DNA from 3 places in the Geothermobacter hydrogeniphilus genome. Region 3 is predicted to be linked to each of the others. Evidence: riboswitches for the same ligand, from Rfam matches in the RefSeq annotation. Region 3 holds a riboswitch; each other region holds the start of a gene.
The links. Region 3 has a riboswitch for cobalamin ahead of B5V00_RS15600 (TonB-dependent receptor plug domain-containing protein). Riboswitches for the same ligand answer to the same signal wherever they lie in the genome.
Positions count from the first base shown of each region.

Region 1: it holds a riboswitch for cobalamin, as region 3 does, so the genes downstream of both, B5V00_RS05095 (sirohydrochlorin cobaltochelatase) here and B5V00_RS15600 (TonB-dependent receptor plug domain-containing protein) in region 3, are expected to answer to the same signal.
Region 2: it holds a riboswitch for cobalamin, as region 3 does, so the genes downstream of both, B5V00_RS08440 (cob(I)yrinic acid a,c-diamide adenosyltransferase) here and B5V00_RS15600 (TonB-dependent receptor plug domain-containing protein) in region 3, are expected to answer to the same signal.

Region 1 covers NZ_NAAD01000004.1:120,570-131,112, forward strand. The annotation lists gene B5V00_RS05050 (ferritin-like domain-containing protein) at 1-3, opposite strand, end outside; gene B5V00_RS05055 (CDGSH iron-sulfur domain-containing protein) at 285-536, shown strand; gene B5V00_RS05060 (CGGC domain-containing protein) at 537-887, opposite strand; gene cobI (precorrin-2 C(20)-methyltransferase) at 1,006-1,782, opposite strand; gene B5V00_RS05070 (ABC transporter substrate-binding protein) at 1,779-2,564, opposite strand; gene B5V00_RS05075 (ABC transporter ATP-binding protein) at 2,518-3,255, opposite strand; gene B5V00_RS05080 (FecCD family ABC transporter permease) at 3,248-4,198, opposite strand; gene B5V00_RS05085 (ABC transporter permease) at 4,195-4,935, opposite strand; gene B5V00_RS05090 (ABC transporter ATP-binding protein) at 4,929-5,786, opposite strand; cobalamin riboswitch at 5,882-6,064, opposite strand; cobalamin riboswitch at 6,160-6,347, shown strand; gene B5V00_RS05095 (sirohydrochlorin cobaltochelatase) at 6,468-7,448, shown strand; gene B5V00_RS05100 (NADH-quinone oxidoreductase subunit N) at 7,520-8,938, opposite strand; gene B5V00_RS05105 (complex I subunit 4 family protein) at 8,935-10,428, opposite strand; gene nuoL (NADH-quinone oxidoreductase subunit L) at 10,521-10,543, opposite strand, start outside.
Region 2 covers NZ_NAAD01000009.1:40,403-50,945, reverse strand. The annotation lists gene B5V00_RS08475 (sirohydrochlorin chelatase) at 1-323, opposite strand, end outside; gene thiC (phosphomethylpyrimidine synthase ThiC) at 357-1,664, opposite strand; gene B5V00_RS08465 (cobyrinic acid a,c-diamide synthase CobB) at 1,890-3,251, opposite strand; gene cobC (alpha-ribazole phosphatase) at 3,495-4,097, opposite strand; gene cobS (adenosylcobinamide-GDP ribazoletransferase) at 4,249-4,998, opposite strand; gene cobT (nicotinate-nucleotide--dimethylbenzimidazole phosphoribosyltransferase) at 4,995-6,056, opposite strand; gene cobU (bifunctional adenosylcobinamide kinase/adenosylcobinamide-phosphate guanylyltransferase) at 6,246-6,767, opposite strand; gene B5V00_RS08440 (cob(I)yrinic acid a,c-diamide adenosyltransferase) at 6,767-7,297, opposite strand; cobalamin riboswitch at 7,407-7,526, opposite strand; cobalamin riboswitch at 7,607-7,737, opposite strand; gene B5V00_RS08435 (SemiSWEET family sugar transporter) at 7,794-8,048, opposite strand; gene yihA (ribosome biogenesis GTP-binding protein YihA/YsxC) at 8,045-8,647, opposite strand; gene B5V00_RS08425 (hypothetical protein) at 9,173-9,628, shown strand; gene B5V00_RS08420 (ferritin) at 9,784-10,293, shown strand.
Region 3 covers NZ_NAAD01000030.1:19,272-29,814, forward strand. The annotation lists gene ileS (isoleucine--tRNA ligase) at 1-648, shown strand, start outside; gene lspA (signal peptidase II) at 641-1,147, shown strand; gene B5V00_RS17655 (entericidin EcnAB) at 1,191-1,295, shown strand; tRNA gene B5V00_RS15585 (tRNA-Pro) at 1,404-1,480, shown strand; gene B5V00_RS15590 (YeiH family protein) at 1,779-2,711, opposite strand; gene B5V00_RS15595 (LysR family transcriptional regulator) at 2,850-3,761, shown strand; cobalamin riboswitch at 3,795-3,996, shown strand; gene B5V00_RS15600 (TonB-dependent receptor plug domain-containing protein) at 4,223-6,007, shown strand; gene B5V00_RS15605 (ABC transporter substrate-binding protein) at 6,637-7,536, shown strand; gene B5V00_RS15610 (FecCD family ABC transporter permease) at 7,533-8,528, shown strand; gene B5V00_RS15615 (ABC transporter ATP-binding protein) at 8,525-9,817, shown strand; gene plsY (glycerol-3-phosphate 1-O-acyltransferase PlsY) at 9,909-10,499, shown strand.

The sequences.
Region 1 (10,543 bases), on a different contig from region 3:
CATGAAATCCTCCATTTTTCAAGCGGTTAGCGATTTATTGGCAGATAAATCAACTCTATCGCGAGAAGGGTGATTGTCAAATGGAGGTGAGAAAGAAGGCCTGAATCAGTGAACCCGTGATCGGCAATCAGCACAATGTTCTTCTCCGCCGTGCTGATTACACGTGCGCCGTCACGAGCGGATGATGGATGGCGCGGGGCATGGTAAAATGCACCGGTAAGCACCCCGCGCGGGCAACACTCCAACAGGAACTCACTGACTCAGGTGGAAGGAATCCAGCTCCCATGACCAAGCCCAACACCGATGCCGGTATGCCGATCGCCATCACTCTTGACCCGGGAACCTACGATCGCTGCGCCTGTGGCGGTTCGCAGAACCTGCCCTTCTGTGACGGCAGTCACTCCTCTGACGGTCCCCGGCCGATCCGCTTCAAGATCACCCGGCGGCAGAAGGTTTATCTCTGCAGCTGCGGCAAAACCGGCAATCGGCCCTTCTGTGACGGGGGCTGCGGGTTCAGTCCCGACAGCGAAAGCTGATCACTCGCAGTGTTTTCGTGCCGGCAGGCATATTGCCGCCCTGGTTCGTCCCTGGCGGGAGCCATGCGTGTAGCCGACCACCGCGAAATTCTCTGACAGCTTCCGGGCCAGCGCCTCATAGGCGGGGTTCCTGCTCCGCACGCAACTGGACAGGTGTACCACCTCGACTCCGAGCTGTTTCAGCCGCTCGATCTTTTTGTCCAGTGCCCCCCCGTCATGCGTGAAGGCGACCAGCCGGGCCTCCGGTCCGTAGGGGGCAAAGGCGTCTTCTCGTTGGAAAAAGGCGCCGAGGCAGCCCTTGCCGGTGCATTTGTCGAGGGTTGTCTTGTGGACAATGATGGCGATTTTCATTTTGTTGTCGAAAAGAAAGGGTTGTTACCCGAGCCCGATGGCAATGCCTGGCGAATAGCGTTGCGACTGCTGGCCGCCCGCCGATCCTGCAAACCTCTGGTGCGGGGTCCGGTGCTGTTCATGCGCTGTCGTCGCGGAGCTTTTCATTGCCGTTTCCCGGCCGCCAGCCCTGCCGGCCCACATGCACAATGAGAGTGCTCATGTAGCTGAGCGGGACCGGTTGCCAGGTCTCGAGATTGTCGATCAGCAGTTCGCCGTTGCCCTGCTCGATGCAGCTGACCAGTCGGGCGGAGCCGAGCAGGCCGCGTTCTTTCAGGAGCTTGCGGAGAGCGCTGATCATCCCGCCGGCCTTGTAGAGTACCAGGGTCTCGCAATGGTCCAGCGCCCCGGCAACCAGTTCCATGTCGGTGGCCGACATCAGGGTCAGGCGATCCTCCTGCAGAGTGAGGGGGACGCCGAAACGGCTGGCGCCGGTCTGAAAAGCGCTGATTCCGGGGACCACGTGAATTCGCTCCCGGGGGAGCTGTTCCGTCAGCCCCTGCATGAGGTAGGAACTGGTGGCAAAGATCAGGGGGTCGCCGAGGGTTGCCTGGACCACGGCACGTCCCTGCCGGCAATGGTCCGTCACCTGCGCGGCCAGCTCCTGCCAGCGGGCGCGGGTGGCCTGATCATTGCGCTGCATGGGATAGCTGACACAGAGCAGTTGCTGATCCCGCAGGAACGGCCGGATCGTCTCCAGGGCCAGGCTGCGATCGGCTCCCCGGGCGCGGGGAACAATCACCAGATCGGCGCTCTCGATGATCCGGGCGGCGCGCAGAGTCAGCAGGTCCGGAGCGCCGGGACCGACGCCGACGGCGTAGAAGTGCCCGGACAGGGCGGGGCTGGCTGGATTCATCCGTTGCTGGCCTCCCGGAAGTAGCGGTTGAGTTTCAGGACATTGTCGAAACTGTGCGTGTTGGCGCGGGAGAAGAGCAGTTCGTCGACCCGCAGAAACCGGGCATCAAGTCGCTTCAGCGGACCACGTTCCGCGGGCGGGAGGGGATTCTTGTTCATCGGTCCAACCTGGTAGATGTAGACATCCGGCTGCCGGGCGAGGACCGATTCCGGGTTGAAACGAACCAGTTTGCGCTGGCTCGGGGCGAGCAGAACACCTCCTGCCCGGTTGACAATGTCGGCCACGATGTGACCGCTGCCGGCAACGATGAGCGGCATGGCGGTTATTTCAAAGATCACTTTCGGCGTGGTGGTGAGCGGTCTGAGATCGGTCAGTTTCTGCCGCTGGCGGGCAATCAATCGTTTGCCGGCGGTTGGTTTGTCCAGCGTCGCCGCCAGTTCGCCGATCTGCTGCAGGATTTCATCGAGGGTGCGGGGGTGATAGGTGAAAACCGGTGCGTCGATCGCGGCTGCCATCTGCTCTGAGAAAAACCGATTGGAGGAGATAATCAACAGGTCAGGGGCGAGTGAACGGATAATCTCCAGGTTGGGATGAATGTGTGAGCCGACCTGGCGGGCGCGGGGGAATCCTTTGAGGTTCCGGGTCACTCCGACCACCTGGTCCGCCACGCCCAGTTTGAGCAGAATGTCGCCGGCGGCCGGGGCCAGCAGGACGATACGCCTGGCGGCGACAGCTTCAGTGCTGAAACAGAAAAGCAGCAGTACCAGTAGCAACTTGGACATTGTAAGTCTCCGTAAGCAGTGCGGGGGTCAGTTGCGCCCGGTGTACGTCGGCCAGCAGGCGCCCCTCTTTCAGCAGCAGAAAGCGGTCGAAAAAGCGGTGTGCGAGATTGATGTCGTGGACCGGCGCGACGATGGTTTCCGGCCGCTCTCTGAGCAGGGAAAAAATTTCCAGGGCATGGCGGATGTCGAGGCCGGCGTTCGGCTCATCGAGATAGAGCAGCGGAGCCTGCTGGTTGAGGACCCGGGCCAGCATCACCCGGCGTTTCTCTCCCCCGGAGAGCTGGTTGAACGGCCGTTCGGTGAGGTCCTCCAGGTCGAACCGGGCCAGCATCTCCGTACTCAGCTGCCGGTCCTCGGCGCTGAAGGCATTCCCCTGCCGATGGGGGAAGCGGCCGAACAGCACCACTTCGAAGACGCTGAACGGGAAGATAACGTCACTGAACTGGGGCAGCAGGGCGAACAGCCGCGCCCGCCGGATCATGGGGATTTTCTGCAGCGGCTCGTTGTCGTATCGCACCCGCCCTCCGGATGGCGGCAGCAGTCCGGCGAGCAGCTGCAGCAGGGTCGTTTTGCCGCAGCCGTTTTCTCCGAGGATGGCGACCTTCTCTCCCGGGGCGATTTGCAGCCGGTCCAGTTCCAGGGTGAACCGTCCCCGTCGGAAGTGCAGCCTGTCGACGCTCAGTTCAGCCATGCCAGAACCTTTCCCGGCGGGTCTGCAGCAGGTAGAGGAAAAACCCGCCGCCGAGCAGGGCGGTGACGATGCCGACCGGCAGTTCGGCACCGCCGGGGATGATGATGCGGGCCAGGGTGTCGGCGGCGGTCAGCAGCAGGGCGCCGAGCAGAGAGGAATAGAAGAGGTTGTGGCGCATGTCGCTGCCGAACAGGCTGCGGGCGATGTGCGGAACGATCAGGCCGACGAAGCCGATGATGCCGGTGTGGCTGACGGCGACGGCGACCAGCAGGGTGGCGATGACAAAGGCAAAGCTGCGCAACCGATGGACGTTGACGCCCAGGGTCTGAGCCGAATGTTCGTCGAGAGCCAGCAGGTTGAGCTGCAGGGCCCGGCGGGTGAACAGCAGGTAGGCGACGGCAAAAACCGTCACACAGACCAGCAGCTTTTCCCAGTCGACGACGAAAAATCCGCCCATCAACCAGAAGACGATCGAGGACAGGGAATCCTCGAAATAATACTTGGAAAAACTGATCACCGCCGAGGCGACGATGTTCATGACAATCCCGGCCAGGATCATGCTTACCGGGTTGATGAAGCCGTCCCTGCGGGCCAGGCGATAGACCAGCAGCAGCCCGCCCAGCCCGGTCAGCAGGGCAACCAGCGGCACCAGCGACAGGGGAATGCCCAGGGCGATGGCGAGGACCGCGCCCAGGGCGGCCGAGGATGCTGCCCCGGTGGTGAAACTGTCGGCCAGGGGATTTTTCAGGGTCAGCTGGTAGACGCTCCCCGACAGGCCGAGCATGGCACCGATCACGGCGCTGAACAGTACCCGCGGCAGCCGCAGTCCGAACAGGATGTCCCGTTCCACCGCCGTCAGATTGAAGGGATGGATGGTTGTCGAACCGAGCAGGCAGGAGCCGATCAGGGTCAGAACGAAGAGGAACCAGAGCAGCCGTTTCATGCCTGCACCCTGGCGACCACCCGGCCGGCGAGCAGAAACAGGCCGACCAGCATGATCAGCAGCACCGGAAACAGCCCGGTTTCGACCGCAGCCCCCGGCAGCAGGGTCGAGCGTATCAGTCGCGTTGAGTAGGTCAGCGGCGAGAGAGCGGCCAGCAGACGAACCGGAAGCGGCATCTGCGCCACCGGAAAGAAGGTGCCGGAGAGAAACATGATCGGCGTGATCAGAAAGGCGTTCATGGTCGCCTGGTCGCTGTGGTTGCGTACCAGCAGGGCGACCACCAGCCCGAGCAGGGCGAAGATGCCGAGGTGCAGCAGCAGCGCCAGCAGAAACAGTGGTCCGAAGTGCAGTTGCACACCGCACAGCAGGCTGTAGCAGGCGATGACCAGCACCGGGATCAGTCCCCTGGTGATACCGTAGCTCATCTCGCCGACCACGATTTCCCAGCGTCGGATCGGTGCCAGCAGGTATTCTTCGAACACCTTGAAGTAGAAGCGGGCGATGTTGATTTCGGTGGCGATGCCGTAACTCTGGTTCATGCTGCTCATGGTCAGCAGCCCCGGCAGCAGAAAGGCCAGGTAGCTCAATCCGTCCACCCGGGCGTTGCTGCCGATGCCGTAGCCGAAGGCGATCAGGAACAGTCCCGGTGAAACGGCAGCCGAGAGTACGGTCTTGACCAGCTTCCTGCGCAGGATCAGGATCTCCCGCAGATAGATGCCCCGGACGCCGTTCAGCATCGTGCCTCCAGCCGTTTGCCGGTCAGGCGCAGAAAGACATCTTCAAGGGTGGTCTCACGGATGCGCACCGACATCTCCAGTTGTTTCAGTCGTTCGAGGGCCGCTTCCCGGGTGGTGAAAAATTCGTTGTCCAGGGACTCTTCCCGGTAGATGTCGAGGACGAAATGACCGGCCTGCTGTTTCAGCTCGGCCGGGGTGCCTTCGGCGATAATCCGTGCCCGATCGATGATCATGACCCGGTCGGCGAGGCTGTCGGCTTCTTCGATATAGTGGGTGGTGAGAAAAACCGTACACTGCTGTTCCTGGTTGATGCGACGCAGAAAGGCCCACATGCGGCGCCGGCTGTGCGGGTCGAGGCCGACCGTCGGTTCGTCGAGAAACAGGATCGTCGGCTTATGGAGCAGGGCGCGGGCGATGACCAGTTTGCGCTTCATGCCGCCGGAGAGTTTGCCGGCCGGGGTGTCGCGTTTTTCGTTCAGGGCGGCGAAGTCGAGGCAGAAATTGATCCGTTCGCTGAGCTCCCGTCCGCCAAGGCCGAACAAACGGCCGTGAACCCGCAGGTTCTCACGGACCGTCAGTTCCTTGTCGAGGTTATTGTGCTGGGGCACGACGCCGATCATTTTTTTGACGGCCAGTCGTCCCGGGTCGAAGTCTTCTCCACGATAACGGATGTGCCCGCGATCCGGAGAGAGCAGCCCGGTCAGCAGATTGATCGTCGTGGTCTTCCCGGCACCGTTGGGGCCGAGAAAGGCGAACAATTCCCCCCGGGCGACCCGGAAGCTGATTCCGTCGACCGCGCGGGTTTTCCCGAATCGGCGGCAGAGGTCGATGACTTCGATTTCAGCTTGCATAGAAATAAAAAAAGGTCCGCACCACCCCGGCAGGGGCGTGCGGACCTTGCGTTTTTAAGATCCGGGCAGTCCACTTTCCCTGAACCCCGGGGAAGAATGTGGCGGGTTCGTTCCGGCAGGTCTTCTGGCTCGCGAATCATCCTCCGGGCCGCCTTCCCGATCGTATTGATCAGTGGCTGTCGGCCCTTCGTCCTCGCTCACAGCGGCGGGTCCGCGGGGGATTTGCACCCCTCTTCCCTATCAAGCCCCGTCGGGGCACCGGCGAACAGGTATTCTCAATGGTCCGCATTTTTAACATGAAGCAGGTGCCGCTGACAAGGCCGGTATCCCGCCGAGTTCGGGTTGTTGACTTAAGTATTCGAGATCGATAAAGTACCTGACATTGGTTTCAGGTGTCCGCTTATCGTGGATGAAAAGGGAACCCGGTGTAAATCCGGGACGGGCCCGCCGCTGTGACCGGGGACGAACGTCGCATGAGAGCCACTGATCAATGCGATCGGGAAGGCGCGACAAGTAGCTTGATCCGGAAGTCAGAAGACCTGCCTGAAACGTTGTTGATTTCCTGTGGCGCAGGCTGTCAACGGCAGCTGGATTCTGGGATACAGACAGGGAAATCCCGGATCAATTATTTTAATTGGTCCGGGATTTTTTTATTCCGGGCCGTAAACACCGGAGGTCCCTATGAAAAAGTCGGTTGTTTTTACGGTCGCCCTTGCTTTTCTTTTGTCCACCCAGATGGTTCAGGCAGCGGAGTATAAAGTTGTGCACAAAAACGGAATTGTTCTGGCAATGTTCGGCACGACGGTTGAACCGGCGCTGCAGGGGCTGCTCAACATCCGGGATAAAATGAAAAAAGCCTATCCCGAGACCCCGGTTCGTTTTGCTTTCACCTCAAACATCATCCGGAAAATCTGGCAGAAAAGGGCTGCCGATCCGGCCTACATCAAGGCCCATCCGAATATCCCGCCGGAGATTCTTCATGTCCAGGGACCGCTGGCCACCATCGCCAATTTCCAGGATGACGGCTATGACACCCTGGTGGTGCAGCCCACCCATATTGCCCCTGCCGAGGAATTTCTTGACCTGACCGCCTATGTGGATGCCCTGGCATCCATTGACACCATCAAGAAAAAATTCAAGCCGTTCAACAAACTGGTTATCGGCCGCCCCATGCTGGGAACGTTCGGGGTTGAACACCCTTATGCCGAAGATATCAAAACAGCAGTCAGGGCGATGCGGGAGGATGTGGACCGGGCAAGAAAAAATGGTGCCGCGCTGGTCTACATGGGCCATGGCAATGATCATTTTCCCTCGGGTGGCTCCTACCTGCAGTTCGAACACGAGATGAACAAGGTTTATCCCGACGTCAAAACCGTCATCGGCACGGTTGAGGGCTACCCGGCAGTCGAGCAGGTCCTGGAGACGTTGAAAAGATCAGGGGTCAAAAAGGTGGTGATCCGAGCCTTTATGATCGTTGCCGGCGATCATGCCACCAATGATATGGCCGGTCCGGAGAAGGATTCATGGAAATCCATCTTTGAAAAAGAAGGGATCGAGGTTCTTCCCTACCTGCACGGCATGGGAGAGAATGACCGGGTCGCGGATATCTTCGTCAGGCACGCTGCTGATGCTGCCGCGGATGCGGGCATTGTCCTGAAATAGAGACCGCCCGGATGCGGGATCATTTTGTTCAACCCGGCGGTTCAACATCCTGTTGAAGCTGCAGACGCCGATCAGGAGGGTAGAATCAGCGCGATCAGGTCGAACAGCGGTCCCGGATAGATGCCGAGCAACAGGATCGCCAGCAGGCAGACGCCCAGCACGGTGTGTTCACTCGCACTGCCCCGGTCGAGACAGAGATCCCGTTCACGGGCGAGAAACATGACGATCACCGGACGCAGGTAGTAGTAGAGCGAAACCAGCGAGGCGAGGATGCCGAGCAGGGCGATGCCGAGGTAGTCGGCCTTGAGGGCGGCGTGGAAGATGTTGAACTTGGCGATGAAACCGGCGGTCGGCGGGATGCCGGCCAGCGACAGCAGGAAGAAGGCCAGCGCGCTGCCGCGCCGCGGGTGGTGATAGCCGAGGCCGCGCAGATCCTTGTAGTTCTGCGGTTCCTCCCCCTGGATGGCGAAGGCGGTCAGCACTCCGAAGGCGCCGAGGTTGGAGAGGGTGTAGACCACCAGGTAGAAGATCACCGCGCTGCGGCCGGTTTCACCTCCGGCCAGCAGGCCGATGGTGACGTAGCCCATGTGGGCGACCGACGAGTAGGCGAGCATCCGCTTGATGTTGTCCTGGCGCAGGGCGCAGAGGGTGCCGAGGATGATCGAGGCGGCGGCCAGCGCCCAGAGCAGCGGTGCCAGCGCTTCCAGTCCCCGGCCGATGCCGAGCATCAGCGCCACCAGGGCGGCGAACACCGCCCCCTTGGACCCGGTCGAGAGCAGGGCCGTGATCGGTGCCGGTGCCCCCTGATAGACGTCCGGGGTCCAGAGATGGAAGGGCACCAGTGAGACCTTGAAACCGGCGGCACAGAGGATCAGCGCCCAGCCGAGCAGGCCCAGGGGGCGCATCCGGTCGCCTTCGAGCAGCGCCTGGTGCATTTCGGCGAAATGGAAGGTTCCGGTTGCCGCGTAGATCAGGGCGATGCCGAAGCTGAGCAGGCCGGTGGCGACGATGCCCATCACCAGGTATTTCAGCCCCGCCTCGGTGCCGCGCGGACAGGTCTTGTCGATGGCGATCAGGATATAGAGCACCAGGGTGAAGGATTCCAGGCCGACCAGCAGACCGACCAGGGAACTGGCCGAAGAAAGCAGCGCCATTCCCGCGGCGGCGAACAGCACCAGGGCCGGATACTCCCCGGCGGGGAAGCGGCGCGCCCGGCCGTAGCGCGGTGAGAGCAGCAGGGTCATCGCCGCCAGCAGGCTCCAGAGAATGGTGAAGAAACGCGCGTAGGGGCCGCTGCTGAACATACCGCCGACTTCGGCCACCGGCGGCGGGCAGCCGCCGGCGGTGAGGGCCGCCAGCAGGGCGATGGCCACGCCGGCGCCGATCAGGGTGTTGCGCCGCGGCCACCAGGCGCCGGCCATCAAGATCGCGGTGGCACCGAGGGCGAGGATCAGCACCGGCAGCAGGGCGAGCAGTTCGGCGCCGCTCATGGCAGACCTCCGTGGGCGGCGACCAGCGGTGCCGCCTGCTCAAGCAGAATTTTTACCGGCAGATGCAGGTGGGCAAGGAAGGTCTCCGGATAGAGCCCGAGCCAGAGAGTGAAGAAGACCAGTGGTGCCAGGGCCACCACTTCCAGGGTGGTCAGGTCGGGCCATGGATGCCCGGGAGGGCGCTCACCCCAGAGCAGTTCCTGGACCATCCGCAGGATGTAGGCGGCGGCGAACACCACCCCGACGACCGCCAGCGCGCCCCACAGGGGCCGGACCTGGAAGGTGCCGGCGAAGACCAGGATCTCACCACTGAAATTGGCCAGTCCCGGCAGGCCGAGGGAGGCCAGGGCGAAGAACAGAAAGAAGCAGGAGAAGATCGGCGCTTCCTTCCACATTCCGCCCAGCTTGGCCAGTTCGCGGGTTCCGGTACGGCGGCGCAGCATCGACACCAGGGCGAACAGGGCGCCGGTGGTCAGCCCGTGACAGAGCATCAGCAGGATCGCTCCCTCCAGGGCCAGCACGTTGGCGGCCGCCAGGCCGAGCATGATCATCCCGAGATGGGAGACCGACGAGTAGGCGATCAGGCGCTTGACATCCCCCTGGATATAGGCGCACCAGGCGGCGTAAAACAGCCCGACCAGGGCCAGAAACGCCAGCAGCGGCAGGCTGGCCGCGGCACTGGCCGGAAACAGCGGGAAGGCGAAACGGAGGATACCGAACACCCCGGTCTTGAGCAGCAGCCCGGCCAGATCGAGGGAGCCGGCCGCCGGGGCGACGGTGTGCGCGTCGGGCAGCCAGGTGTGCAGCGGCACCACCGGCACCTTGACCAGGAAGCCGAGCATGAAACCGGCGTAGAGCCAGGGTTCCCAGGCGCCGCAGTCGGTGTTTCGGAGGGCTTCAAGGGCGAAGCTGTAGTCGCCTGTCTGCCGGCCGTGCAGCAGGTAAAGGCCGATGATCGCCAGCAGCATCAACAGCGAGCCGGCGAGAGTGAAAAGGAAGAACTTGACCGCGGCATAGACCCGCCGACCGTGGCCCCAGATGCCGATCAGGAAGAACATCGGGATCAGCATCACCTCCCAGAAAAGGTAGAAGAGCAGCAGGTCGCTGGCCAGAAAGACGCCGAGAATTCCCGCCTCCATCAGCAACAGCAGGGCGTAGAAGAAGGCCGGGTACTTTTTCTGATGCCAGGAGATCAGCACCGCGATCACCTGCAGGAAGGTGGTCAGCACCACCATCAGCAGGGAAAGACCGTCCATCGCCAGGGTGAAACGCGCTCCGAGCCGCTCGATCCAGGGGTAGTCCTCGCGCAGGTACCAGCCGGCGGCATCCGGCTGCTGGCAGAACGCCCAGACGCACAATGCCAGCATCACCAGCGTGGTCGCCAGGGTGACCGCCCGGCACAGGTCCGGTTTGCGGCGGAAGAGCAGGCAGAGTCCGGTCCCGGCCAGCGGCAGCAGCAACAGCAATGTCAGAGCAGGAAAGGAGGTCACCTTTTAGCGTTTCCCTTTATCAAGAAATTGATCCACAGTCATCTCACATCTCACATCTCACATCTCACATCTCACATCTCACATCTCACATCTCACCCTTTAACCATCTCCAGCA
Region 2 (10,543 bases), on a different contig from region 3:
CGCCGATCGATACCGAGCGGCCTGCCGAGGACCATCTCCAAGCCCCGGTGCCGCCGCCCGGCCCGCGCCATTTCGTCCGGCAGATCACGCAGCACATGAGACCCGGCAAAGAGAAAATAGGGAGAGAGCAGGATACGCTGCGCCCCGCGGGCCACACAGGCATCGATTCCGGCCTGGATATCGGGCTGCTGCCTCTCCCGAAAGGCGACCTCGACGATTTCGGCGCCGCTCATCTCCTGCACCATGTCGGCGATCCGGGCCAGATCCCCGTCCGCCCCGGCAACGCGCGAACCATGGCTGATCAGCAGAACAGCTGTTTTCATGTCGGTCCTTTCAGCCTGAATCAGGAGTTCAGGTTAAACCTTGTCGCCCTTCAGATCCTTCCGGAACAGCTCCCCGGCGCCGCGCGAAGCGCAGAAGTCGCCGCACATGGTGCAGGTGTCCTCATCCTCCGGGGTGCGGCTGGCGCGGATGGCGCGGGCGTCCGCGGGGAAGAGTGCCAGTTCGAACTGTTTTTCCCAGTCCAGGTCGCGGCGTGCCTTGCTCATCTGTTTGTCGCGCTCGCGGCCTCTTTCCGGGTACTTGTTCATATCACCGATGTAGGCGGCGACCCGGGCCGCCTTGACCCCTTCGACCACATCCTGCTCGTTGGGCAGCGCCAGGTGTTCGGCCGGAGTGATGTAACAGATCAGATCGGCTCCGTAACGGCTCGACTGAGCGGCGCCGATGGCGGCGGTGATATGGTCATAACCGGGAGCGACGTCGGTCGAAATCGGCCCGAGCATGTAGTAGGGAGCGTCGCCGCTCATCCGCTTCTGCAGGCGGATATTGGCCTCGACCTCGTCCAACGGCACGTGCCCCGGCCCCTCGACCAGCATCTGGCAGCCCATCTCACGTCCCAGCTCGGCCAGTTCGCAGTTGATCAGCAGTTCCTGGACCATCGCCCGATCGTTGGAGTCGTGGATCGCCCCGGCGCGCAGACCGTTGCCGAGGGAGAGGACCACGTCATACTTCTTGAGGATATCGCAGACTCGGTCGAACTTCTCGTAGAGCGGATTCTCGCGGCCGTTCTTCATCATCCAGGCGACCATCGACACCCCCCCCTTGCTGACCAGGCCGCCGTAACGGTAACCCTGCCTGCGCAGCCGCTCGATGGTGTAGAGGTTGATACCGCAGTGGATCGCCATGAAAGCCAGGCCGTCGGCGCACTGCTGTTCGATCAGATCGAAGAGCAGTTCCTCGTCGAGCTTGTTGGGGTCGCCATATTTGCGCGCCGCCTCGCAGAAAGCCTGGTAGAGCGGCACGTTGCCGACCGGCAGGTCGACGGCGGCGATCACCTCGCGCCGCACCCGGTCAAGGTCACCGCCGACAGAGAGTTCCATCAGGGTATCGGCACCGGCCTCCTGCGCGGCCAGCGCCTTGCGGATTTCGGCGTCATAGTCGACGATGTCGGACGAGGTGCCGATCGAAGCATTGACCTTGGTCCGCATCCCCTTGCCGATCCCGGCCGAAAGCGGGTTACGGATCGTATTGTTGGGAATGACAACCTTCCCCTCGGCGACCATCTGACGCACGAATTCTTCGCCGAGATTTTCATTCTTCGCCACCGCCGCCATCTGCGGGGTGATGATGCCCTGGCGGGCCGATTCGATCTGGGTTGCCAATGAAACGTCCTCCTCTTTTAATGCTGCCACCAAGACGCCAAGTGCACCAAGAAAACCCTTTTTTAACGGGGAGGTGCTGAGGTGGAGAGGTCGCTGAGAAAAACAAAAATCAGCTTTTGGTTTTAAACCCCAAAAAAAAGATTTTGGCTTTCTCTCCCCCTCTGCCTCTCTCCACCTCCGCGTTGGGGGCTTTTGCCCTTCTTGGTGCTCTTGGTGCCTTGGTGGCTAACGTTTTTTTCTTTCACAAAATCGCACAAAATTCTCCGCCAGCTGCGGGTTGCCGCCGAAATGCAGGTGCACATAGCTGGCGAGAACATTTTTGCAGCTGAATCCTTCGCTCCCCGACGCGGCACCGCCCTTGCGGCGCAAGGCGTAGACACGCGGCACCGAGACGGGCATCTCGAGTGCAGAGTAATGAAACTCGTGACCGCGGGCAACGGTTCCCGCCGGCCCCAGCGGGGTATCTGCCGTAAAGGTCACTTCGCGATAACCCAGGGATTTTCGCTTTCCAAGCAGCTTTGCCCGGGCCGGGAAAATGCCGCTCAAGGGTTTATCGTTCAACCCTTCGCAGAGCAGCAGCAACCCACCGCATTCGGCGTAGATCGGCAACCCGGCTGCAGCTGCCGTCCGCAGTTGGCCGATCAGTTCGCCATTGTCCCCGAGCCGGTCGAGGAACAGTTCCGGATAGCCGCCGGGGAGGTAGAGGCCGGCAAGATCCTCCGGCAGCGTGTCGGCCAGCGGCGAGAAGAAAACCAGTTCGGCACCGGCCGCCGTGAGCAGCTCGAGGTTCTCCGGGTAACAGAAGCAGAAAGCGGCATCACGCGCCACCCCGATGCGGACACGGCCCCTCCTCCCCACCCCATCTCCATGAGGAAGGGATTGACCGAAGACCGGTGCCGGGGCATTTGTCTCCCGCAGCCCGCTGAGCAACCTGTCAAGATCAAGATGGTTCTCAACCAGGTCCGCCAGGGCGACAAAATCGGCAGCCTGTTCCGCCGCCGTCACCAGCCCCAGGTGGCGCTCCGGCAGGGCGACACCGCCCTCGCGCGGCAGGCAGCCGACCACCGGCGGCAGCCCCGGCGTTGCGGCGACAGCCTGGCGCAGCAGCTGCTCGTGGCGGGCGCTGCCGACACGGTTGAAAACCACCCCGGCAAACCGCAGCCGTGGATCGAATTCGACAAATCCCTTGATCAGCGCGGCGGCGCTGCGCGCCTGGGAGCGGGCGTCAACCAGCAGCAGAATGTTCCCCTCCAGCCAGCGGGCGATCTCGGCGGTCGACCCTTCATCCGAATCTCCCGAAGCGCCGTCGAACAGTCCCATCACCCCTTCGATGACGGCGAGATCGGTACCGGCGCTGCCACGGGCAAACGTTGAACGCACCGCCGGTTCTCCGCACATCCAGCCGTCGAGGTTGCGGCTGACCCGTCCGCAGGCGGCGGCGTGATGGCCGGGATCGATGAAATCCGGCCCGACCTTGAAGGGCGCGACTTCAAGCCCGCGCCGTTTCAGGGCCGCCAGCAACCCGAGGGTCAGGGTGGTCTTGCCGCTGCCGCTGGCCGGCGCGGCGATGATCAGGGGTGAGAGCATTTCAATCGAAACCTTTTTGGAGCCACCAAGACACCAAGGACACCAAGGACAAAATGCTTAAAGAAAAATTCATTGGCCTGCCTGCGCTTCCCAAAAATCACCGGCGAACCTAAGGGTGCGCCTTAGATTTTTGAAAATCGTATCCAGGTCAAGCACTTGCTCTCTCCATCAAACAGAAACTCACTGATTCAGGTTTTATTGAGATTTTCTTGGTGCTCTTGGTGGCTTGGTGGCTACCTTTTTTTAACCGTTCAAAAGCTGCACTGTGGCATAACCATCGGCCCAGTAATCGATGACATTCAGGCAACCGAAGCTCTGCTCGATGTGGAACATCCTTTCCAGCGGCGCGCCGATGGCGTCGAGCAGGATCACCCGGTTGACACCGCCGTGAGCGACGATAACGATTTCCTCACCGCGATGGTGTTCGATCAATTCGGCGAGCAGAGGACGAACCCGGTCCGCCATCTGCCGCAGGCTCTCGCCCCCTTCGACCTGGTAATGGACCAGGTCGTCAAGCCGGGCCTGCCATTCGTCCGGCCAGCGGCTGCGGATTTCGTCCCAGGTCAGCCCTTCCCATTTGCCGATATGCAGCTCCCGCAGCTCTTCGAAACAGGTCGGCCGCAAGTCATGTGCAGCGGCAACCAGTTCGGCGCCGAACCGGCAGCGGCTCAAGTCACTGCTATAAACTGCGGCCAGGTTTTTCCCGGCCAGGCGCTCCTTCAGCAACCCGTACTGGGCCTGTCCCCTTGCCGTCAGGGACACATCATTCTGACCGTTGTAGCGCCGGACGCCATGCCCCTCAACCTCACCGTGCCGCACCAGGTAAATCCGCGTCTTTTCAGTCATCACGATCCCCTTCTTTCCAAAGCCCCCCGGGCCGATCAAAAATGTCCGAATGCAAGGCGCCCGAAGTCCTGTGGAATAAGGCGTACCTGAAGGTACGTCGTTGACACAGGATGAGGGCAACGCCGCAGGCGGGCGTTTTTCATCGGCCCTTTCACACCACCGCCAGCACCAGGATCAGGCTCAGCACCTCGACAATTTCAGTCGCCGCTCCGAGAACATCTCCGGTCACGCCGCCGAGCCGGGTGTCAAAATAACGGATCAGCACCACGGCCGCCAGACCCAACAGAAAAAGCAGGAGGACTCCCTTCAGACCGAACAGGATGAAACAGGCGAGCAGCAGGGTCGCGGTTGCCAGCAGAGTTTCCCTTTCCCCGACCTGTTCGACAAAAGCCGCCGCTGTCCCTTCCGGCCGCAGGTAGCGACAGAAGGCCGCCAGCACCACCTGGATCCAGCGTCCGGCGCAGGGCATCAACAGCAGGGCGGCCTTCTTGTGCTCAAGCGGAACATTGTAGAGGCTCAGGTACTTGAGCAGCAGCAGCATCACCACCCCGACCACCGCCATCGCCCCGACCCGGCTGTCCTTCATGATGTCCAGGGTACGCTCACGATCACCGCGACCGCCGGCGAGACCATCGACCAGGTCGGCGATACCGTCAAGATGCAGCGCCCCGGTAACGAGGATCAGCACCAGTACCAGCAGGCCGTCAAGTACCGGCCGCGGAATCAGGGCGCCGAGCAGCCAGTCGATAATCACCAGGCCGAGTCCCATGGCCAGGCCGACCGCCGGGAACAGTCCCATGCTGCGCGCCAGCCTCTCTGGAGGCATGTCCAGTTCGCGCACCGTCGGCAGCACGGTCAGGAACCCGGCCGCGACGCGGAAATCATCCCACTCCCGTTTCACCGATCGCCCCCTGCCGATACCCCGGCATCATCGAAGGTGCGGATTTCCCGATAGGCGCGCAGCGCCCCCTCGATCAGGCTCATCGCCAGCGCGCCGCCGGTCCCTTCACCGAGCCGCAGATCAAGATCGAGGATCGGCTGCTGACCGATACGCTGCAGCATGTGCCTGTGGCCGATCTCCACCGACTGGTGGGCGGCGAAAATGTAATCCCTGACCGAAGGATGCAACTCCGAAGCAATCAGCGCCCCGGCGGTTGAAATGAAGCCGTCGACCACGACCGGCAGACCGGCCGCGGCACACCCCAGCACCAGTCCGGCGATACCGCCGATCTCGAAACCGCCGACCTTGGCCAGCACGTCGACGGGGTCTCCGGAATCAGGCCTGTTGATCTCCAGACCACGACGGATGGCGGAGAGCTTGCGCGCCAGGCCAGCATCATCAATGCCGGTGCCGCGATGGGTCAGGTCTTCAACCGGCAGCCCGGAAAACGCAGCGAGAATCGCCGATGAAGGGGTGGTGTTGCCGATCCCCATATCGCCGGTACCGACCAGGTCGATGCCGTCCTCGGCACAGGAAAAGGCCAGCTCGATGCCGGTCACGAGGGACGCGACAGCCTGTTCACGGCTCATCGCCGGACCTTCAGCAAGGTTGGCGGTGCCCCTGGCGACCTTTTTCTGCAGCAGGCCGTCCAGCGGCGGAAAGTCGTAATTGACGCCCATGTCGACGACAATCACTTCGGCACCGGCGTGTCGCGCCAGGGCATTGATGGCGGCACCGCCGTCAATGAAATTGAGAACCATCTGCGGGGTCACCTCGGCGGGGAAGGCGCTGACCCCTTCGGCGACCACGCCGTGGTCACCGGCAAACGTGAAAACAACCTTCCTGCGAATATTGTCGCGACCGGTGATGGCAACATAACGGCGGGCGAATTCCTCCAACCGGCCGAGGGACCCCTGCGGCTTGGCCTGGCTGTCGATACGCGCCTGGGCCTCAGCGAGTTTCTCATCAGCGACCGGCTTGATGCGGTCGAGGGCGGTATGAAGATCAATTGACGGCATGAAACATTCTCCTGATTCAGACCTGAATCAGTGAGCTCCTTGTCGGCGGACAGCACAAGTCATTGACCTGCCTGAGCTCCCCAAAAATCACCAGCGAACCTGTGGGTGCGCTGCAGATTTCTGAAAATCTCATGCAGACCAGGCACTTGCATTCTCCATCCAGCAGAAACTCACTGATTCAGGTCAGGGTTATTTCAATCGCAGCGGCAATCCGCTGGCCAGCAACCAGGCCTCGTCCGCTGATGCGGCGAAAAGCTGGTTGACCCTGCCGGCGAGGTCACGAAAGGTGCGCGCCAGGGCATTGTCGGGGACAATGCCGCTGCCCACTTCGTTGCTGACGACGAAGACCGGGATATCCAGTCGACGCAGGGTTTCGATCAACTGCTCCGCCGCGGCGATCACCGGAACGGGCTGTTCGCCGGCAGCGAACAGCTGGTTGGTCAGCCACAGAGTCAAACAGTCGAGCAGCACTGCCGAGCGGCCCGGGGTGACATCGGGCAGCCGGGCAGACAGATCAAGCGGCTCCTCCAGCAGCGCCCAGCGTTCACCCCGCTGCTGCTGATGCAGGGTGACGCGCTCCGCCATCTCCGCGTCCTCAACCCGGGCGGTGGCGACATAGAGCAATGTCCCCGGCAGTTCCTCGCAGCGCCGCTGGGCATAACTGCTCTTGCCCGAACGCGCCCCGCCGGTAATAAAAACCAGGCGCGACATCAGTATTCTATCCCCTTTCGGGCTTTGATCCCCTGTTCGTGTGGGTGTTTTACCAGTTGCATACAGGTGACCAGGTCGGCACGTTCAAGCAGTTCCACGGGAGCCCGTCTCCCGGTGCAGACCACCTCCAGGGCGGCCGGCCGCTGATCGAGGAAACCGGCGAACCGCTCGAAATCGAGGTAGCCGCGATTGAGACAGCCATGAATCTCATCGAACACCACCAGCTCGATATCACCGGTCCGCAGTCGCTGCGCGGCAAGGTCGAAGGTTGCGGTGACATTGGCCCGCATCTCTTCAGGATCGACCTGCCGGCCGATCACCCCTTTGGCGGCATCGATAATTTCAAGTCCGGTCTGTTGCTCCAGAATGATCAACTCACCCGAACGCGGTACGGCCGGTTTGAGGAAACGCACCAGCAGTGTCCGCAGCCCCTGGCCGAGGGCGCGCACCAGCAGACCGGTGGCGGCGGTCGTCTTGCCCTTGCCGTCCCCGGTATAGACCTGCAGCAGTCCAACCCTGTCTGCCGACATGAAAAAACCCCGCACCTGTCAAAGGGGTCCGGGGTCCGCTGCCATCTGTGGCTGGCGCTGCCCGGACCTCTCCCGCGAAAAATCCAGCATCCATCTGCATCCGGGCAGGTCTCCTGGCTTACGGATCATCCTCCGGCCGCGCCTTCCCACCGGATTTCTCCGGCAGTGGCTCTGGTACCCAGTACCTCGTAAAACTTCGTAAGATTGCGCCGGGATTTGGCGAGCCGGCAAGGCGCACTTTCAGTTACATAGCCGTAGCTATGCAACTGAAAAGTGCAACGTAGTCGGCGCGGCAAATAAACCAGCAGAATACGATAAGTATTATGGGGTACTGGGTACTAGCGGCGTTCGTCACCGTTCACAGTTGCGGGGCAGCGAGGGACTTGCACCCTCTTCCCTATTCTTCCGCCGTAATCTCTACGGCGGACACCCAGGTTATGTCAGGCGTCCATAACTAACAGAGGGGTACGACCGGTGTCAACGGATTCACCCGGATTCAGCGGTAGATGAGCTTGAGTATCAGCAGCAGCAGAGTATTGCCGGTCGCCAACAGGTTGATGATGATAAACACCGGGTCACCGGCGAGAAAGGCATAGGTGGTGTAGAAAAGACCGCCGATGAAGATGATCAACAACATGAAGAGTGACAGGTCGTGGGTCGAGCGGGTACGGAGAACCTTGATGATCTGCGGCACGAAACCGAAGGCGACCATCAGTCCGCCGATCAGCCCGATCCACTGGTAGCCGTTCATTCCCCGACCTCGCCATCCAGGCCAAGAGCCTCGACGATCCGCTCCCAGACATCCTCGCGCCCCTCCCCGGACAGGGCCGAGAAGGAACTGAAGGCATCGGCCGGCAGCCCGGTCGTCGCCAGAATCGGTTTGAGCTGTTTCAGCCGTTGGCTGCGCTTGACCTTGTCGATCTTGGTGATCACCGGGATGGTCGGAATCTGCAACTCCTCCAGCCAGTCAAGCAGCTGCAGGTCCTCGTCGTTGGGAACCCGGCGGCAGTCGAGCAGCCAGACCACGCCGCGCAGGCTGGCACGCTGTGCGAGGTAGGTATGCACCATCGGCCCCCAAGCTTTTTTCACCTCCGGCGGCACCTTGGCAAACCCGTAGCCCGGCAGGTCGACCATACAGAACTGGTCGTTGATGCGGAAGAAATTGAGCAACTGGGTCCGGCCCGGTGTCCGCGAGGTGCGCACCAGCTTGCGGCGACCGACCAGGTTGTTGATCAGGCTGCTCTTGCCGACGTTGGAACGCCCGGCAAAAGCGATCTCCGGACCCTGCTCGGGCGGGTAGTTGCCCGGTCGGGTGGCACTCTGGATAAATTCGGCAGAACGGATGTGCATGGTCGGCTCCGATTACGGGTTGACGCTCTCTCCGGGCGGACTGTAGCACGGCGCCCGGCGCGGCTACAAGCGATTCAGTCCCACCCAAATCCACCGGCTGTTTTGTGGACCGAGGGTGGCGGAACTGGTGGAGATGCGAGGCGCCGCGCCGACTCGGGCGTAGACGTAGCCGAGCTACGTTGAGCACCGAAGCGGTGAAGGCAACGAAGCAGATTCAGCCGTAACGACAGCCGAATCCCGAAATTGCCGGTGGATTTGGGTCTCACTCCCGGGGTCGGTACAAAGAGTGAAAAATCATTGATTTTTTTTTGCGGAATTGCTAAGCATACAGAGATTTTCCGGCATCAGCGCCTTCCGGGACAGTTTGTTCCCGCAGCAGGATGCCGGAGCGATCACCCGGGAACCGCCCGGGCACACGGTTCCCCCCGGTCATACTGCCGATTGTCGCCGGTCCTTACCGGCCTGAAATAACCCTGACGAGGGTACGAATTCCTTTGAACATCGCAGTTAAGGAGATGATCTGAAATGAAAGTTGCTAAGTGGGTACGCTTGCTTGCCGTTGCCGTCATGCTGGTGTCCCTTCAGGTGGGTGTTTCGCTGGCGGCCGACGCCCGGCCCGGCAAATGCATCACCCTGGACGGACAGGAAGTCAGCTTCTTCCAGATCGACCGCACCCTGGTCAAAGGCTGGTGGAATGGAACCCCGATTGAAGTCCCCCTGGAAACCGTGTCGGAAATTCTCTTTCTCGACAGCCCCAAGGTCAATTACAGCATGTCGGGCAACGAAATCAGCTCCGGGCAGATCGAACTGACCCGCAAATCGGACGGCAAGAAATTCATCCTTCGTGATGCTTTTCTGCCCTCTGACTGTGACTGCACATTCATCACCTATACCTACCGCAATCCCTTCACCCTCGAACTCGGCAGTGAGAACCTGCCGCTGGACGGGCTGAAACAGATTATTTTCGCCGATACCAAGTAACACCTCCTGATCAAAAATCCTTTTCAGGGCGGAACCGACCGGTTCCGCCCTTTTTGTTTTTCTGAGATTCATGGAATCAGCCCCGCGGTTGGCAAGGGACCGACCCCATGATATACATGAGTTCATCCCCATCTCATTCCCAAAAGGAGGCTGGCATGCTCAGCGACAAACTGCAGGGCGCTCTCAACGAGCAGATGAAAAATGAATTCTATTCGGCCTATCTCTATCTGGCCATCGCGGGATATTTCGAATCCGAGGACCTGCCCGGCATCGCCTCCTGGATGCGTATCCAGGCCCTGGAAGAGTTGACCCATGGCGAAAAATTCTTCAACTTCATCACCGAGGCCGGCGGTCGCACCGACCTGCGCGGCTTCGACGCACCGCAGAACGGTTTCGACTCCCCGCTGGCCGCTTTCCAGTACAGTCTCGAACATGAACGGTTCGTCACCGCCAGCATCAACAAACTGATGGATCTGGCCAGGGATGAGGGCAACCACGCAGCACAGATTTTCCTGCAGTGGTTTGTCACCGAGCAGGTTGAGGAGGAATCCAACTTCGGCCTGATCCTGCGCAAGCTGGAACGCATCGGCGATGACGGCAATGGCCTGCTGCGACTCGACGAGGAGCTTGGCGCGCGCACTTTCGTTGCCCCGGCACCGGCCTGAGCCCGAAATCGGACCAGACAACTCTCAGCAATTCAAGAATTTTCAGAACCGGCCGCCGAAATCCATCGGCGGCCTTTTTTTATCCCTAAACCATCTACCGGCTTCAGTCGAAAAGATGGTCAAGCAGGACCAATGACATGCTGGAGACGGCGTCCTCGGCCAGCCGGTTCGTCAGCTTGCGTAACAGTCCCGCCTCCGGCAAGGCGTGGTGTGCAGGCCCGCCGATGCAGTGGGAAGCCTGAAGCGCACT
Region 3 (10,543 bases):
TACCATGCGGTTCACAACTTCTGCAGCGTCGACCTCAGCTCTTTCTACCTCGACGTGCTCAAGGACCGGCTCTACACCGCCCCGGCCAAGAGCCTTGAGCGGCGCAGCGCCCAGACGGCCATGTACCGCATCCTCGATGCGATGACCCGCTGGATCGCCCCGGTACTCTCCTTCACCGCCGACGAAATCTGGACCGAGCTGCCGGGCGAGCGGGAAGAAAGCGTCCACCTGGCTGAATTTCCGGCGAGTTTCGACGAGTTGCGGAATCTTGATCTGGAAGAACGCTACAGCCGCCTGCTGCAGCTGCGTTCGGCCATCTCCAAAGCCCTGGAGGAAGCCCGCAACGCCAAGCTGATCGGCCATTCCCTCGATGCCCGGGTGACCCTCGCCGCGGCAACCGGTCCCTGGCGCAAACTGGCCGAGGACTACCGAAATGAACTGGCCACCCTGTGCATCGTTTCCCAGGCGGAGCTGGTGGAAGAGTTGACCGACGGCAAGGCCAGTGACGAGATCCCGGAACTGGTTATCCGCATCGACAAGGCGGAGGGTGAAAAATGCGAGCGTTGCTGGAACTACAGTCAAAGCGTCGGCGAGGAAGAAGCCCGGCCGACCGTCTGCCGGCGTTGCCGTGAAGCCCTGGATGCCTGACGTGCCGCTGCGCTATCGCATCCTGGTCGGCATCAGCCTGCCGCTGCTGCTGCTTGATCAATGGATCAAGTTCTACATCGACCGCAGCTTCGCGCTCTACGAGTCGGTGCAGGTGATCAAGAACTTTTTCAACATTACCTACGTGCGCAATCGCGGCGCGGCCTTCGGCATGCTGGCCGACAGTTCACTGCGCATGCCGCTGTTCATTATCATCGCCATCGTTGCCGGCGGGGCCATTCTCTTTTACCTGCATCGCATGACCGATGAGCAGAAGCTCGGCGCCACCGCCCTGGCGCTGATCTTCTCCGGCGCCATCGGCAACCTGGTCGACCGCATCCGCCTCGGCGAAGTGATCGACTTTCTTGACGCCCACTGGTACGGTCACCACTGGCCGGCCTTCAACATCGCCGACTCGGCCATCACCGTCGGGGTCGGACTGCTGATACTGGACATGTGGCGGGAGGATCGCAGGAAGAAGCGTGAGGACGCTGCCGACTGACCGCCTGCTGAAATTGATCGACATGCCAAGGAGGGATTCATCCATGAAACGCCTGATCGCCTCGGGCCTGCTCATCCTGCTTCTGGCCCTGACCGGCTGCGAGTGCCTCAGCGGCCTCGGCCGTGACATGCAGAAAGCCGGAAACTAGGTCGAACACGAAGCGGATAAACATAAATAGGGGCATTGACAACGCCCCGCGAAAAGAGTATAAACCGTTCTGCCGTACCGACAGGGTACGGTCTGGAAGAAGACGTGTCGGGGCGTAGCGCAGTCTGGTAGCGCACCTGCTTCGGGAGTAGGGGGTCGGAGGTTCAAATCCTCTCGCCCCGACCATTCTTCTTTCCAAAAGCACTTCCCAACCGGGAGGTGCTTTTTGGATTTGAGGGGCTTGAGAGAGGATTTGAAGCGGAGCGAGCGCTGACTGAATGTCAGAGGAGCAGCCAGGGATGGCTGCGGCAGCGAGTGCAGGGGAGCCGACGCAGGTTTGACCGGGAAGGTCGAACCGTAGTGGGCAAATCCTCTCGCCCCGACCATTCTTCTGCAAAAAATTCAAAACAGCCCCACCCCCGAAAAGGGAATGGGGCTGTTTAATTTTACTTCCCGTCGAGAGACCCTGCCGCAGTTCCCCCCTTCACCCAATCACCCCGTTCATGATCGCCGCCAGGGTCAGGCCGGCGGCCAGCAGCCAGAGGCTGACCCCCTGGGCCAGGGGACGGATACCGACATTTTTCAGAATCTCCCGGGTCAGCCCGGCACCGATCAGGAACAGGGTGACCACCAGCGCCTGCCTGGCGATGCCGGCCAGGTTCCCCCAGAGCGAGGCGAACTGCGGCAACAGGGTACGGACCCCGGCGGCAACGATAAAACCGACAATGAACAGCGGTACCCTGGCCTTTCCCCCGGACTTGCTCATCCAGGCCGCGCCCATCACAAAGGGCACGATCCAGATCGCCCGGGTCAGCTTGACCGTGGTACCGGTTGCCAGCGCGGCCTGGCCATAGGCGGCCGCGGCGCCGACGACACTGCTCGTGTCATGGATCGCCAGCCCGGCCCAGATGCCGAACTGGTGCTGGCTGAGATGCAGCAGGTGGCCGAAGAACGGGAACACCAGCAGGGCCACCGAATTCAGGGTGAAGACCGTCGCCAGCGCCAGCGCCGCTTCATCATCCCGAGCCTTGATCACCGGCGACATGGCGGCGATGGCGCTGCCGCCGCAGATGGCGGTGCCGAAGGCGATCAACGCCGAGGTGTTTTTCTCGGTCCGGAAAAAACGCCCCAGCAGCAGGCCGACCAGCAGGGTCAGGGTAATGCCGATGATCGAATAGACGATCGAACTGCGACCGACCTGCCATACCTGCCCGAGGCTGAGACCGAAACCGAGACCGACCACCGAGATCTGCAGCAATTTGCGACTCCAGTCCGCTGACATTTCAGGCCAGGGATTGCCGAGCAGCAGGCTGAACAGGATTCCGGCAATCAGGGCATGGGCGGTACTGATCATCGGCAGGGCACAGACCGCCAGCAGGGCCAGGAAGAGAATTCTTTTCACATTGGCTGTCGTCATCCGACATCACTCCTTGGCATCTTTTCTTCCATTGAACAAACAATCTTCTTCGGCTGTAAAAAAAATAGGCTTCCCCTTATCCTAAGTCCAATATATATTTCTTTAGAGAAATATCAGTTAAATTGATAAGGAGTCCCGATGGCCATCACCCTCAGGCAACTGGAAGTGTTCGTCGCGGTGGCGCAGGAAGGCAATGTCACGCGCGCCGCCGAGGCGTTACGGATCTCGCAGTCGGCGGTCAGCATGTCGCTGGCCGAGCTGGAACGGCTGCTGGGAGAGAAGCTGTTCGATCGGCGGGGGAAACGTCTGCTGGTCAATGACCAGGGGCGGGTGATGATCCCCAAGGCGGTGGATGTGCTTGCCCGCGTGACAGAAATCGAAACCACTTTCAGCGGTCCCGACGACCGGCTCGCGGGCCTGCTGAGGATCGGCGCCAGTTCCACCATCGGCAACTACCTGATGCCGAGGATACTGGGAGACTTCACCGCGGAACATGCTGAAGCCCGGCTCTCCCTGGATGTCGGCAACACCGAACAGATCGTCCAGGAACTGCTGCATTTCAACATCGACATCGGCTTCATCGAGGGGTTCTGTCACCAGACGACGATCGAAACCATCCCCTGGCGCCAGGACCACCTGGCGATCCACGCCGGCGCCGACCACCCGCTGGCCAAAAAGAGGAACATCTCTGTCGATGACCTGATGGCGGCCCGCTGGATCCTGAGAGAGCAGGGATCAGGCACCCGGGAAGTGTTTGAAACGGCGCTGGCGGGAAAACTGGGGAACATCCGCGTTTACCTGGAGTTGGGCAACACCGAGGCGATCAAGGAGGCGGTGGAGGCGGGGCTCGGCATCAGCTGCCTATCCCTGCTGGCAACCCGCAGGGCCCGCCGGAGCGGCGCCCTGGTGGCGCTGCAGACCCCGTTCCTTGACCTGCGGCGCAACTTCTACCTGCTGCTGCACGGCGAAAAATACCGCACCAGGCTGCTGCGACGGTTCATGGCCTTCTGCGCCCCGGCGGACAACAGCTCAACCTCGTTTTCTCCTTGACAGCGGCCCTCCTTCCACCGTATTGATTTGACACAATTTTGTCTGTCCACCGGTGCCCGAGAGGGCCGTGACGCTGACTTAAATCGGCGTCACGAGGGAAGTGGGGTGCAAATCCCCCGCGGACCCGCCGCTGTAAGCGAGGACGAAGGGCCGATAGACCACTGATCCCCGAGGATCGGGAAGGCGGCCCGGAGGATGATTCGTGAGCCAGAAGACCTGCCGGCCGGACCCCCCACAGGAACCTCCCCGGGATGGGAGGGTGGATAAAGCGGCCCTTCAAAAACGAGAAGCCCGTGCCCTCTGCAACGAGTGCGCGGGCTTCTGCTGTTTTTGCCCTTTTTTTACTCTCTTCACAACCCAGGGACCAGCCCTGCGCCGGTGCGTCGGTCATCGGCCGGGAATCAAGCAGGAGGAACCATTTGATGAAGAGAAGTTGTCTTGCCCTGGCGCTCGGACTAAGCATGCTGAGCTCTACCCCGGTCCCGGTTCGCGCCGCGACCCTCGACCCGGTGGTGGTCACCGCAACCCGCAGCGCCCGGCCAAAATCACAGCTGGCGGCCTCGGTGACGGTGATCACCGCTGATCAGATTGCCGCCACCGGTGCCACCCGCCTCGATGAAGTACTGCGCAATGCCGTCGGCCTGCAGACCACCAGCAGCGGCCCGGCCGGCGCCATTGCCACCCCGAGCATTCGCGGTTCGGAAGGCGCCCAGGTGCTGGTGCTGCTCGACGGCATCCGCCTCAATTCACCGCAGAACGGCCAGTTCAACCTCAGCAACCTGCCGGTAGCACTGAGCGAGATCGAGCGGATCGAAGTCCTGCGCGGACCGGCCTCGGCCCTCTACGGCACCAACGCCCTGGCCGGGGTCATCCAGATCTTCACCCGCACGCCCGATACGGAACCGCAAACCACGCTGAGCTGGAGCGAAGGCCGTTTCGAAACCCGCGACCTGAGTTTTTCCACCACCCGCAGAAAAGACAACATGCGCTACCGCCTCGGCGCCGGGCTGGACCGCTCGCAGGGCTACCGGACCAACTCCGACCTCGACCAGACCAACCTGGAGGGGATGCTCGGCTTCGATCTCGGCGGCGGTTACGACCTCAGCCTGTCAGGCTTCTATCTCGACAAGGAGAACGGCGTACCGGGTTCGACCGCCTGGCCCAGCCCGCAGGCCCGGCAACAGGACAAAAACACCCTCGCCGCCCTGACCCTGACCGGCCCGGCCGGTCCCCTGGCAATCACCCTCCGGCAAAGCTATGAACGGCGCCGCAACGACTACCGGGATCCGGGCGGCTGGACCCCGGTCGACGACACCCATATCGTTGAAACCTTCGGCACCGAGTTGTCGGCCGCCTGGCAGAGAGGTGCGCACAATATCCTGTTCGGCGGCGACTTCTACGATGACAAGCTTGACTCCACCGCCAGCGGCAACCACGATGAGAACCGCTGGTCGCTGTTCGGTCAGGACCAGATCGAAATAACCTCCCGGCTCAGCCTGCTGCTGGGCCTGCGCTACGATGCCCACTCCGAGTTCAACAATGAGTTGAGCCCGCGGGCCGCGGCCCTCTTCTCGCTGACCGAGAGCACCCGCCTGCGGGCCTCGGTCAGCCGTGCCTTCCGTGCCCCGACCCTCAATGACAGATACTGGCCGGCAACCAGCTTCGCCAGGGGAAATCCCGACCTCGATCCGGAAACCGCCTGGGAATATGAACTGGCCCTCGATCAGCAACTGGGCGACCGCGGCGAGCTCACTCTGGCGGCCTTCCGGCGTGACGCCAAGGATCTCATCGACTGGCGCGCTGACAGCAGTTTCGTCTGGAGCCCCGTCAACGTCAACGAAGCCCGCATCTGGGGCGCCGAAATGGAGCTTGACCTGCAACTCTGCGAACTGCTGAAAAGCGGCGCCAACTACACCTACCTCTATCCCAAGGACCGCGCCACCGACCGTTTCCTCGACAACAAGGCCCGCCACCAGGTCCATCTCTTCCTGGAAGTCGGTCCGGTCAAGGAAGCCCGGCTGCGCCTTGACGGCCGCTATCTGAAGTACTATGCCGACGCCACCCGCGACGGGACCGGCTACGTGGTGCTGGATGCCAGCTTCTCCCGGCCCTTCGTCCTCGACAACGGCATCACCTTCGACGCCCGGATTACGCTGAAGAACCTGCTGGACAAGGATTACGAGGAAAACAGCGGCTATCCGATGCCGCCGAGGGAACTGTTCGCCGGCATCACCACCTATTTTTGAGGGAGGGAAGACGGTGGTGCCGGGGCGGTCGATACCCGTTTCGGCCGCCTTGGAACGTTAGGGGGCTGATATGCCGCCACGGGGGGTACGGTATATTCTTTCGGGTTTTCATGGTTCCCCTGTGTAGCCCGTTTGTTTGCCACCCTGCGCAGACAGGTTCACGTACCACCACTGCCGGGCGTGGCCACGGAAGCGCTGCAGGTTTCGTCATCTGTATGGTTGCAAGGGGCAGTGTCCATGCCCGCCGCAGGCGATGGCCCTTTTCTGCTTCCTCTTTTGGGCCAGCAAAAGAGGAAGGCGGCGGGCGGGGCCGCGACCCCGCGGGGTACTGCGAGGGCGGTTGAGACGCACCCGTCTGCGGCGTTGCACTCAGCCTTCAACGGTAGTGCTGGGGGAGGGATAGAACCTTCCTCCCGTGGAAGCCACTGAACGGAGGGGACGACCGGCGGAAACAGAGACATGAATGTCTGAGGCGCTGGCGGGCGCCCCCGCCGGTTTGGGGTTTTGGGGTGGCACTGGAGGGGCGTCCGGCGGACGCCCCCCCGGTATTTACAGCATCATTTTACACACCCCCCCGTTTCCGCATATAATAATCCCCCCGGATGGACCGGGAAAAAACCGAGGTCTTCGTGAAGCACATCCTCTCCCTCAGCCTGCTGCTCTGTTTTCTCCTTTCGCCGCTCACGGCCGGGGCCGCGGTCTGGACCGATGCCATGGGGCGCCGGGTCGAAATCCCGGACCACCCGCGGCGCATCGTTTCGCTGGTGCCGGCGGTGACCGAGATCCTCTTTGCCCTCAAGCTTGATGACCAAATCGTCGGTGTCACCCGCTTCTGCGACTGGCCGCCGGCCGCACTGGCCAAACCGAAGGTCGGCGGCTATTCCAACCCCAACCTCGAAGCGGTGCTGCTGCGGCAGCCCGACCTGGTCTTCATCTCCGCCGACTCCGCCAGCCCCGCCCTGCTGACGCGAATGGAAGGACTCGGCCTGACCGTCTATGTCGTCTACCCGCGCGGCATCAAACAGACCATCACCATGATCCGCAATATCGGCCGGGTCACCGGCGCGGCATCCCGCGGCGAACAACTGGCCGGGAAACTGGCGACCACCGTCGCCCGGGTCGAAAAAGCGGTGGCCGGGCTGCCCCGCCCCCGGGTGCTGTTCTGCGTCATGACCCGACCTTTGACCGTGGCCGGCCCCGGGACCCTGGTCGGCGACCTGATCGAGGCGGCCGGCGGTGAAAATGTCGTGGCCGCCGGTGTCAGCCGTTATCCGACCTGGGGCAGCGAGGCGCTGCTGCTGGCCGACCCGGATCTGATCGTGGTCTCTCCGCATCCCGGCACCCCCAACCCGGCCGACCTGTTCTCGACCTGGCCGGAGTTGACGGCGGTGAAAACCGGTCGCGTTGTCAGCGTCAACCCCGACTGGGTCCATCGCCCCGGACCACGCCTCGGCCTCGGGCTGACCGCCCTGGCGGCAGCCTTTCATCATCTCAACCCCGCCTCGCTGCGGGTGGAGGAACGGCCATGAAGTCCCGCTCTACCCTCGGCTGGCTGCCGATCCTGACAGCCGCCCTGGCGGTTGCCCTGCTGCTGTCGCTGCTGGCCGGTTCGCTCACCCTCTCACCGGCGGAACTGCTGGCGGTGCTGCTGGGACGGGCGGAATCACCGACCCATGCCGCCATCGTCCTGAAAATCCGCCTGCCACGGGCATTGCTGGCAGCGCTGGTCGGTGCCGCCCTCGGCGCTTCAGGGAGCGCGTTCCAGGCAGTGCTGCGTAATCCCCTGGCCGATCCTTATATCCTCGGTGTCTCCGGCGGCGCCGCCCTCGGCGCGGTGGCGGCGTTGACTCTCGGCTTCAGCTCGCCGCTGCTGCTGCCCGCGGCGGCCTTTGCCGGAGCCTGCGGCGCGCTGCTGCTGGTCTACTGGATCGCCCGCGCCCATCGCGGCTCACCCCACACCCTGATCCTCTCCGGGGTGATGGTCGGCAGCCTGGCGTCGGCACTGCTGTTGTTCCTGCTCTGGATGGCGCCCGCCGACCCGGTGCGGACCGCGGTCTTCTGGCTGGCCGGCAACCTCGCCCTGGCCGATGTCGGCTGGCTGCCCTGGGCCGCCCTCTGGACGGGACTCGCCTTCTGCGGTCTCTGGGTCCAGTCCGGCGCCCTCGACCTGCTGACCCAGGGGGAGGAAACCGCCGCTGATCTCGGCCTCGAAGTCGGCCGGGCCCGGCTGCTGCTGTTTGCCGCCGCCGGGGCGCTGACCGCCGCCGCGGTCGCCCTGGCCGGACTGGTCGGTTTCGTCGGCCTGACCGTCCCCCACGTGGCCCGGCTGCTCTGGGGGTCATCCCACCGCCACCTGCTGCCCGCTTCAGCCCTGCTCGGCGCCGCCTTCCTGGTGCTGGCAGACGCCCTGGCGCGGACCCTGCTGGCCCCGGCGGAAATTCCGGTCGGGGTGGTCACCGCCCTGCTCGGCGCGCCCTTCTTCCTCTACCTGCTGCGCCGGCAGCAAGGGAGAGACGAATGATCCGGCTTGAACAGCTGCATTTTTCCTACGGCCGCCGGCCGGTCCTGAAAGGTCTCGATCTGCGGATTGAAGAGGGTGAAATTCTTGCCGTTCTCGGGCCCAACGGCTGCGGCAAATCGACCCTGCTGCGGCTGCTGCGCGGCGTCCTGGAACCGGCGTCCGGAAGGGTTCTCTGGCGGGGGCGGGAGGCCTGTCGACTGGGCCGCAGGGCAATGGCGAAACTGGCGGCGGTGGTCCCCCAGTCACCACAGATTCCCTTTCCCTACCCGGTCGGGGAACTGGTGGCGATGGGACGCTTCGCCCACCGCTCCGGGCTCTCCGTCGCCACCTCCGCCGACCGCAGGGCGGTGGAAAAAGCCCTGGCGCTGACCGATACCCTGCAGCTGGCCGAACGGCCGGTCACCGACCTGAGCGGCGGCGAACTGCAGCGGGTGCTGCTGGCGCGCGCCCTGGCCCAGCAGTCACCGGTGCTGCTGCTCGACGAAGCGACCAGCCATCTCGATCTTGATCACCGGCTGGAAATCGCCGAACTGCTGGTGCGCCTCAACCGGGAACAGGGCACCACCATCATCCAGGTCTCCCACGATCTCGACCTGGCGGCTGAAACCTCCCGGCGCATCCTGCTGCTGGCCGACGACGGCACCCCGGCGGCGCTCGGCACCCCGGCCGAAGTCTTTACCCCCGCCAACCTGCGCCGGGTGTTCCGGGTCGAGGTGCGGGTGGAACGCAACCCCTACAGCGGCGCGCCGCGTGCCTACCCGGTCGCGCGCCGCGAAAGAAGCGGCCTGAGCTTTCCTCGAATACACCTGCTCTGCGGCGGCGGCAGCGGCGGCGAGCTGTTGCGCCGGCTGCACCTGAGCGGATGCGAACTCAGTGTCGGCCCCCTCAACCGGGGGGATTCCGACCAGGTACTGGCAACGGTTCTGGACCTGGAGACAGTCCTGGAAGAATCCTTCTGCCCGATCGGTAAAACCGCCCTCAAGGCGGCCCGTGAACTCTGCGACCGGGCCGAGGCGCTGGTGATCGCCCCGACTGTCTGGGGACCGGGCAACCTGCCGCTGCTGGAACTTGCTCGCCATACCCTGGAACGAAAGCGGCCCGTGCTGCTGGTCGATCCCCGCGCCGAACGGGACTTCACGGGAGGGCACGCCTGGGAACAGATACAGGCGCTGAGAAAGGCAGGCGCTGAGACAGTTGACGATACCGAAGCGACTCTCGCCAGGCTCCGGCACCCTGGCCCGGCAAACCAGAGGACCGGCAACCGGCAGCAAACTCCTGATTCAGGTTGAGATTTACCCCCCGTCATGCTAGGAATCTTATTGGGAGAGTCGCAACCGTGATTCCCCGATCATGAACTCTCGGATTCAGGTTCCAACAACCATGCTGACAACCTTCTTCATTCTCATCGCCGCCTACCTGGTCGGCGCCATTCCGACCGGGGTGATCCTCACCCGCCTCACCGGCGGCGAGGATATCCGCAAAACCGGCAGCGGCAACATCGGCGCCACCAATGTCTACCGCACCGCCGGCCGCAAGCTCGGCATCATCACCCTGCTCGGCGACGCCCTGAAAGGGCTGCTGCCGGTGCTGACGGTCAGCCTCTGCTTCCCGGCCGACACCACCCTCATCGCCCTGACCGCGGCGGCCTCCTTCCTCGGCCACTGCTACCCGGTCTATCTCGGCTTCAAGGGCGGCAAGGGAGTCGCCACCGCCCTCGGCATTTTCCTGGTGCTCTCCCCCCTGTCGGTGCTGCTCGCCGTCTTCATCTTCGCCGGGCTGGTCTGGAAAACCCGCTACGTCTCCCTCGGCTCGATCAGCGCCGCGGCCGCCATGCCGATCTGCATTCTGCTGCTCGGAAATGATACCGCCATCTTCACCGGCGCCCTGTTCATCAGCGCCATCATCATCTGGCGGCACCGCGAAAACATCGACCGGTTGATTCGCGGCAAGGAAAACAGGTTCAAGGCGTAAGTTCCATGAGATGTGAGATGTGAGATGTGAGATGTGAGATGTGA